DNA from 2 places in the Selenomonas sp. genome. Region 1 is predicted to be linked to the other one. Evidence: riboswitches for the same ligand, from Rfam matches in the RefSeq annotation. Region 1 holds a riboswitch; the other holds the start of a gene.

Region 1 (4,268 bases):
GTGTCAGCCCCTCGGCGATCATCGCCTTACCCTTGAGGTTCGTCTCGCCTCGTTTCGCCCCTTCGTAATAGAGCTTGCCCGCCAAGGCTTTCAAGACCTTGCGCGTCTGCAGGGCGCTGTTCATCTTGACGCCATTTTGTTCCGTCACCATCGTTACGGCAGAATCCGCGTCCGCCTTTTTGATGCGCAGGTCGCCGCCTTCATAGTGTTCGGGCTTCGTTCCGTCCTCTTTATGGTCATAGAAGACCTTCATATTCCCCTTGTAGCTGTCGATCGTGATCGGCCGGCTGTCTTTCTGATAAATCGCACCGCCGTCCGCCTGCAGACGCGTGAGATAGCTGCCGCTGAAGCCATCGACAATCCGCCCGGACTTCTTGTTCCTCCATTGCGCTCCATCGGAGAGAATCATGCGCGTCTTGCCGCCCTGCGTGTCCTCCATGCCGATCAGCCCCGTGAAGTAAGAGGATTTCGTGTTGAGCGCCATGCCAAAGTCGCCTTGACCGCCGCCGAGTACGACATTTCCCTCCATCTGCACATCGCGCGGATCCGTCGCATCGGAGGTCGCCTGCAGATCATCGCCTTTTGCTTTCGCGTTGATATAGACCTTCGACTCGCCCGTCATCCGCACGGCATTGCCTTCGCCTTTGGCGATCAATCTGCCGCCGCCGATGGAAGCCTCGCTGCCATGATTCTTTACCTGCAGAATATCGCCGTCTTGCTCGATGTCCACGAGTCCCTTGATATCAAGCTGCGCTTTCTCGTGTGCGCCATCGACCAAGATGGCGGCTTCCTTCTCGCCGGTCGCCTCGTTGCGAATCTTGACGGCATGACTCAGCCTATTGTCATTATGGATGGTCAGCTTCGCCCCGGCGCTTGTGCTGAACAGATAAATGCCGCTCTGAGATTTTTGATTTCCCTTGATCTCGATGTCCACCCCGCCGGAGTTTTTGATCTCCATGCTGTTGCCAGCGATGCTGATACCGGCGGCTTTATAGGCACTGCTGTTCGCTTTTGTACGAAGCTTAAGCTTATGGCCGTTCATATTGATCCAGCCATCCTTATTCATGCTCTCCGAGCCTGCCATCAAACTGCCTACGATATACTCGAAAGCGTTGCCCGTGGCAGCCTCCGTCTGCAGCTCAACATCCTGCTTGAACGTATAGTGGCTCTTGCCATCGCTGTATTCTGTTTTGCCCCACTCCTCAAGCAGATCCTCGGTTTGCCAATCATTATCGGCAATCTGCCGATTGAACTTGAGAGGTCCAGCCGACTTGATATTGCCCTGACCTCCATCCGCTGGATTGAAAACCATCTCTCCTGTTGCAGCCGAAGATCCTGTCAAGCCTTCTGCGATCATCGCCGTGCCTTTGAGATGCGTCGTTCCGTTCTTCACCTCGTCATAGTAGAGTTTACCCGCGAGTGCGCTCAGTACCTTTTGCACCTGCTCTTCATTCTGCGTATCAATGCCGCCGGTGTTTTCCGTCACCATCGTGACTGTAGATCCTGACTCTGCTTTTTTGATATGGGTGTCGCCGGCTGCATAATCTCTGGACGACGTACCGTCTCCCGTATGCGTATAGAAGAGCTTCTGCTTGCCTGCATAATTTTCAATGTGCAGCTCGCCCGTGTCGTTCTGACGGATATGCCCCTCTGTGCCGTTATGACTGGAGAGTTTCGTGATTCGGCTGCCGCGTCCGCCGTTCGACGTATCCCAAGTCGCGCCATTGAGCAGGAACAAGTTGACCGTTCCTTTCGCGTCCTTCTCGGTACCGCCTTTCCAACTGGAAGCTGCGCCTTTCAGCCCCAAGTGCAGTTTAGCATCCTTTTCAATATGCACCGCACCTTCAAGCTCTACCGTTCTGTCGCCGGGGACGATCGACGCATCCTCGTCCTCTTCATCACCGCCTGCATTGATATAAACTTTTGACGCTCCCATCAAATACATCAGCCAATGTCCATGCTCTGCGTTCTCTTTAATCTTGAGCTTGCCGCCGCCGATACGCACGACATTGCCGGAATACGGCAGGAAATCCCACCCCTCCTTTCCAACTTGAATGCCTCGTTGGATATTAGGATCGTCAATATCGATGGTATCAATATGAATCTTATTGTTATTCCCCTCTAAATGCATACCAAAGGTATGCGCTTCCTTCTTGTCTACCCATCCTTGTTCCAGACCACGGTGCGAAACCGCACCCTGTTCAATCTTAAACTTGCCTTTAATGTCAAGTATTGCATTCTTCGTCGCCCAAATGCCGCGCACAGGCTCCTTGCCGCCTTTCAGCCGCGTGATCGTGACATCGGCATTGATTTCTGCCTTGGGTTTCCGCCCCTCAGAGTTTATATGAATGCCGCTCACAGCCGCACCTTTTTTCCCTGCTTCATCAATCGCCCCAACGACACTGATATTGAGAAGCCCCCTATTGTTCGGCGCCGCTTGATTACCAAAAAGTGTCAATCCTCCTCGATCCCCAAGATAAATGCCGGCTGCTTTCGTGCCCACATTCGTCAGCCCGTCAACCCGCAAATCAAGGTTATATCCGGCAAGATCGATCTCTTTCTTTTGCTTTATCATAGCGATAGAAGCAGCGCCATCCCTTCTGTTGACGCCCGCCGTGACCGTCGTATTTTCCGTCAGCGTCTTATCCGCATCCTTGATCGGCCCCTCTTCTGCCGCCCATGCGGGCGCTTGCCATGAGCCTGCCAGCAAGGCTGCGGCGATGCCTAAAGTCAGCTGCTTCAGACGCGCTTTTTTCCTCATGTCTTTATCTCTCCTTTGTTCTGCGAAATCGCTTTCTTCAGCGATTCCTTTTCATCTGCCATGTTTCTCAGCGGCGCGATGTGCACCGTCTGCTATACAAATCGCCTAACCCCCTGCCAGTTTTTCCATCGTCACCGGCCTCGCCTCCTCTAATATTATTCAAACAAAAAACGCGACACAAAAAGAACACATAGCCTTCCATGAAAATGGGAACTGTTAAACGACAGCCCAAACTCCTTGGCCTGCTACGCGCCATCTTGTATCGCGCAAGTGACGTGATAAAAAGAAAACAGGCGGCACTCTGACTTAGCTCATCATCCTGCCATCTCTTTGTGAGAGACGTACGATGGCAGGACTCCCCATACAGTTGCGGAACAGCTCCGGATTCGCACCGGATTCCCCACACTCAGCCTTGCGGCTTCCATTTCCTGTGGTATGAAATTGTCTTGGCTCTTGGAAAGCTCCCAAGAGCCATGCCGTAACCGGCAGAAGCGCCTCCTCTTTTCTTTTATAACCTGCACGCATTTATCATATCATAAATCAAACAATATGAATAGCCGTAAGGTATATGTTTAATATTATTTTAACGATTAGAAGCTATGCTCCACACCGACGACAAAGCTGCGTCCCGGAGCTGTCCACCACTGACCGGCTCCCCCCCACTTCACATTGGAATGTTCGGCGTAGAACTTATCAAAGAGATTGTTGACCTTGAGATAGACCTTCGTCGTTTCCATAATCTTATAGTTCATGCCGAAATCACAGACCCAATACGACGTCTCCGGAAAAGCGTTGTTTACGGGACCCGGGCGGTCGATCATGGCGCGTGCCATTAAAGATGCGTCGAATCTCCGATTCTTGTAATCCACACCGATATTCCACTGATGCGTCGGCAAATAACCATCGACATTGACGCCGCGCTGTTCGTTTTTACCAACATGCGTGTTCGTATAGCCAAGGCGTGCACTCACATGTGAGTCAAAGCGCTTCGCAAGCTGCATATCCCAGCCATGTGCATCCTCATCGCCGACGTTGATATTTACATATGTCACGGGATGATAGCCGATGCGATCCTTGGAATGACGCCAATAGTAGTGCGCTGCAACATTCAGTCCTTTGCCAAAATCATGCGCAATACCGATCTCCCGCGTATCGCCGGACTCGGGCTTGAGGTTCGGATTGCCATATGTCGGTGCATAGAGTTGATTCGGTGTTGGGGTCAGGAAATACTCGGTATAGGCTACATAGGCATGAGTTCTAGGCGTAATATCATAGCCGAGGCTCACGCTCGGACTTGTATGGCTGCCGAAAGCCGAATTGCTGTCGTAGCGAATGCCGCCGATGAGCTTGAGTGCAGGCGTGATGTTCCACTGATCTTGCAGATAGACGGAACGATTCACGAGGGATCTCCCGTCAATGCTCACTCTTCCTCTGTTCCAAATCGACGTATCGTCATACGTGAAATCCACGCCGGTTGTCAGGAGATGATCGCCGAGACGCTTATCAT
Region 2 (4,268 bases), on a different contig from region 1:
GGATGGTTGAAATGGAAGATTTGTTGTATGTGATTCCGGCGAACTCCCCGCGAGAAGAGATCGTTCGTCTTTTGAAAGCGCATCCTGAGATCAAATTTGTTTCTCTCGTTGGCATTGATCTCGCGGGCAACGATACCGATGAGAAGATACCGATGCGCATTTTTCTTAAGGATATGGATGATTTCTACAATGGTACGGCGGTGCAGACCGACGGCTCTTCTGTTGTTTTGACGGGGATCGCCATCTTGAACAACGCGAAGGTCGATATGCCGATTGACCCGGAGGCAAACTGGTTCGTTGACTACAATCTTGAGCATTTCGACGAGGAAACGGGCAAACCCGTCGGCACGCTGCGCATTCCGTCCTTTCTGATTCACGACGGCAAGCGCGTCGATTCGCGCGCCATCTTGAAGGATACGCTGGTTTATCTGAAAAAAGAACTCTTGCAGATGTTTAAGGAACACCCGCATGTCTCGGGACTTGAGCATATCGACGGCTCAAAGATCGTCGATTTTCAATTCACTTCGGCAACCGAATTGGAGTTTTGGGTCAAGACGCCGCTCGAAGAGACGAACGTCGAGGAACTTTCGGCATCGCAGGTCATGCAGGAGCAGTATTGGCAGCGCACGCACGGCGCTGTGCGCACGGCGTTGGAGCAGGCGGTCATGCTGCTTGACCGCTATGGTTTGCAGGTCGAGATGGGGCACAAGGAGGTCGGCGGTCTCAAGGCGCAGATCGACGAGTCGGGCAAGATGACGCATGTCTGCGAGCAGATTGAGATCGATTGGCGGTTCTCTGATGCTTTGCAGGCGGCGGACAATGAGCTGATTGTGCGAACGATGGTACGCGAGGTGTTCCGTGAAAACGGTCTTGAGGTGAACTTCAAGGCGAAGCCGATGATCGGCCTTGCGGGCAACGGCGAGCATACGCACTTTTGCATCGCTGCCGTCATGGACGACGGCAAGGTGCACAACCTCTTCACGCCGCAGGATATGAAGAAGGACTACTTGAGCGCCGTTGGCTACGGTGCGATCATGGGTCTCTTGAAGAACTACGAGGTCATCAATCCCTTCGTGTCGGCGACGAACGATTCGCTCAATCGCTTGAAGCCCGGGTTTGAAGCGCCCGTCTGCATCGTCACGTCGCTCGGCTATACGCCGGAGATTCCATCGCGCAACCGCACGATTCTCGCGGGACTCATTCGCGATATGGGAAATCCTTACGCGACGCGTTTTGAGCTGCGCGCCTGCAACCCGTATTCGAATATATATCTCGTCTTGGCTGCCGTATATTCCGCCGTGCTCGACGGCGTAAAGACGGCGGTCCATCATACGACGCAGGAGCTGTTGGCAGAGCTTTCGAAAGAAGCGGGAGCAGAGGGCTTCTATCTTGAGAAGGATCGCGCTTATCGAAGCGAGGTGGATGTTTTCGAGGATTATACCGACAATGAACGCAGCCGCCTTTTCGGCGCACCGCCGGCAACGGTTTGGGAGAATATGCAGGGGTTCGATAACTATGCGGAGAAGGTCGCTGCCATCACGGTCGGCGGCGCTCTGCGTCCGCAGATCATCGAAGCGTTCAAGGCGGGCGCCCTCCTGCGCTGGAAAACAGAGCTTATCAGCCGCATCATTCCGGAGAACCGTGACATTGTGCGCAAGGCGAAGGAAGTGCAGGCGACTTTCGTGACCGATCAGGATTCTTACAACTGGAACAAGATCAACGGCATCCGCTCCTATCTGGCGAAGGACAGCATCGACGAGAAGTCGCTCTTCACGCTTCTCATCAAGGCGCTGAACGAGGGGGACTATGCTGCGGCGTCGAGCCTGCAGGTGGAGATGTACGATAAGATCGAAGAGCTCAAGTCGCTCTACGACGCTTATGTAAAGAATATGATTTGACGGCTCACTGCCAACAGAAAAAGCGCCTTCACGGGCGCTCTTTCTTTATCAATAAATGTGGTACGTTTTCCAGGGTATCTGCTCGATTTTCACTGTTTTCAAGAAATCGACGATGTCCTTTCTGCCGTAATAGCGCGGTTTGCCGGTCCGATCCTGTGACATCAAGACGATGGGCATGTTGCGGAAAAAGGGTGCGATCTCGCTGCGCAGCGATACGGCGCGCGCCGTATACTGCGTGACGTGGGGTTTGACGACGATGATGGCGAAGGTTACGCCTTGTTCGATGATGACGGCGCCTTGAACTTTGATCATGCTGTATCTCCTTGTGCAATTTTGAAAAATCGTAGAAAACGATGCGGAATCAAACCATATTTTCATTGTAAAAGACTTCGGGAGTATTGACAATCCCCAATAAACGGAGTTAATATAAAGATGAAAACAACATATTGTTGGAGACAGGCGTCGCAAGACTTAATAGGGAATTCGGTAGAAGCCGGAGCGGTCCCGCCACTGTAAGAGGAGTCCTTCATACAGAAGCCACTGGAGAAATCTCTGGGAAGGCATGATTGGACGATGAATCTGAGCCAGGAGAACTGCCTGTTTTGACAATCACCGTTGGCGCGTTCCGCGCTGATACCTGCGAGCGATGGGTAGGGGATTTTGCCGTGTTACGGCGGGCTCTCCGGCGCAGATTTGCACCGGATTTTTTATGGAAAGAAGATGTTCTGCGGAAATGACAGGCAGAAACATTTTTAAAAAGCCCGTTCATCAGGATGCAGAAACCGCCTTTTCCGCAGGGCGGTTTTTTTGTTGTGTTCCGTATTATTTTTAAGGGAGGCTGTGGAAGTATGAGCAATGAAACAAAGGGACAAGACGAGAATCTTGACCTGCAGGCCATCTTGAAGAAGGCCGAACAGCAAACGAGTTTCCCCGATGTGCCGCTCGACGAATTCGAGCCGCCGACGTATGAGGAGTGGAAAGAGGCCTGCGTCGAGCTGTTGAAGGGGGCGCCCTTCGAGAAGAAGATGTTCACGAAGACGTACGAGGGCATTACGTTTGAGCCGATGTACACGCACAAGATGGCGGATGATATCCTGCCGAGAACGGATTTTCCGGGCATGGACAATTTCCTGCGAGGTGCGCGTCCAAACGGCTATATTGAGCAGCCTTGGGGCATCGCGCAGTCGTGCGATGAGACGCTGCCGGAGGAGAACAACGAGCTGCTGCGTCATGAGGCGGACACAGGCTCGACCATTTACAACATCCGACTGGATTCGGCGACGCTTCTCAACAAGGATGCGAAGGATGCCGATAAGATCGGCGATGAGGGATGCAGCATCACGACGGTTGAGGATATGCATACGGTGCTCAACGGCTTGAAGCTTGATCGGCGTCCGCTTTACATCTATGCAGGCGCTTCCTCTTTGCCGATGCTTTCTCTCGTCGCGGCGTCCGTCAAGTCCGACGGCGGCGATCTTGCAAAGCTCAGTGGATTCGTGGGAGCGGATCCTTTGGGCGAGATGATTCAGCGCGGCGAGAACTATGCCGCACTTCCGCAGCTTTACGATGAGATGGCTGAGGCGGCTCTTTGGGCGAAGCAGTACGCGCCGAAACTCAGGACGGTCATGGTGCGAAGCGATGCTGTTTCGCGCGGCGGCGCCAATGACGTGCAGGAAGTCGCTTCGACGCTCGCCGTCGGCGTTGCTTACCTGCGTGCGCTCATAGAGCGCGGTCTCACGGTGGATGAGGCGGCAGGGCAGATGATGTTCGGCTTCTCGATGGGAGCGAACTTCTTCCTGCAGATCGCCAAGCTGCGCGCGGTTCGTCCGATCTGGGCGCAGATCGTCAAGGCGTTTGGCGGCGGCGAGGAAGCGCAGCGCATTCATGTTCATGCGCGCCCCGCTTTGTTCTTTAAGACAATTTATGATCCTTACGTTAATATGCTGCGCAATACGACGGAGATTTTCTCAGGCGTCGTCGGCGGACTTGATTCTTTCGAGAACGCCCCGTTTGATGAGCCGATCCGCAAAGGCGACGAGTTCTCACGCCGCATTGCACGCAACGTGCAGATCATGCTGCAGGAAGAATTCGGCTTGATGCAGCCGATCGATCCAGCGGGCGGCTCTTGGGCGGTCGAGACGCTGACGAAGGAGATTCAGGAAAAGATCTGGGCAGAGTTCCAGACGATCGAGGGCAAGGGCGGCATCGTCAAAGCGCTCGAAGAGGGCTATGTGCAGGAAGAGGTTGCCAAGACGCTCGAAGCGCGTTTCAAGAGCCTTGAACTGCGCAAGGATCGCATCGTCGGCAATAATATGTACCCGAACATGACGGAGCAGCTCCTTGACCCGCGCACGGAAGATACGGCAGAGC

Evidence for each region. Region 1 has a riboswitch for cobalamin ahead of ACO5Z0_RS07045 (hypothetical protein). Riboswitches for the same ligand answer to the same signal wherever they lie in the genome.
Region 2: it holds a riboswitch for cobalamin, as region 1 does, so the genes downstream of both, ACO5Z0_RS09930 (methylmalonyl-CoA mutase family protein) here and ACO5Z0_RS07045 (hypothetical protein) in region 1, are expected to answer to the same signal.

What each region holds. Positions count from the first base shown of each region.
Region 1 is NZ_DBHIUY010000006.1:129,726-133,993, forward strand. Features, by position in the region: partial or broken gene ACO5Z0_RS07045 (hypothetical protein) at 1-2,761, opposite strand, end outside; cobalamin riboswitch at 3,037-3,201, opposite strand; gene ACO5Z0_RS07050 (TonB-dependent receptor plug domain-containing protein) at 3,352-4,268, opposite strand, start outside.
Region 2 is NZ_DBHIUY010000011.1:18,660-22,927, reverse strand. Features, by position in the region: gene ACO5Z0_RS09940 (glutamine synthetase) at 12-1,898, shown strand; gene ACO5Z0_RS09935 (hypothetical protein) at 1,947-2,210, opposite strand; cobalamin riboswitch at 2,339-2,513, shown strand; gene ACO5Z0_RS09930 (methylmalonyl-CoA mutase family protein) at 2,747-4,268, shown strand, end outside.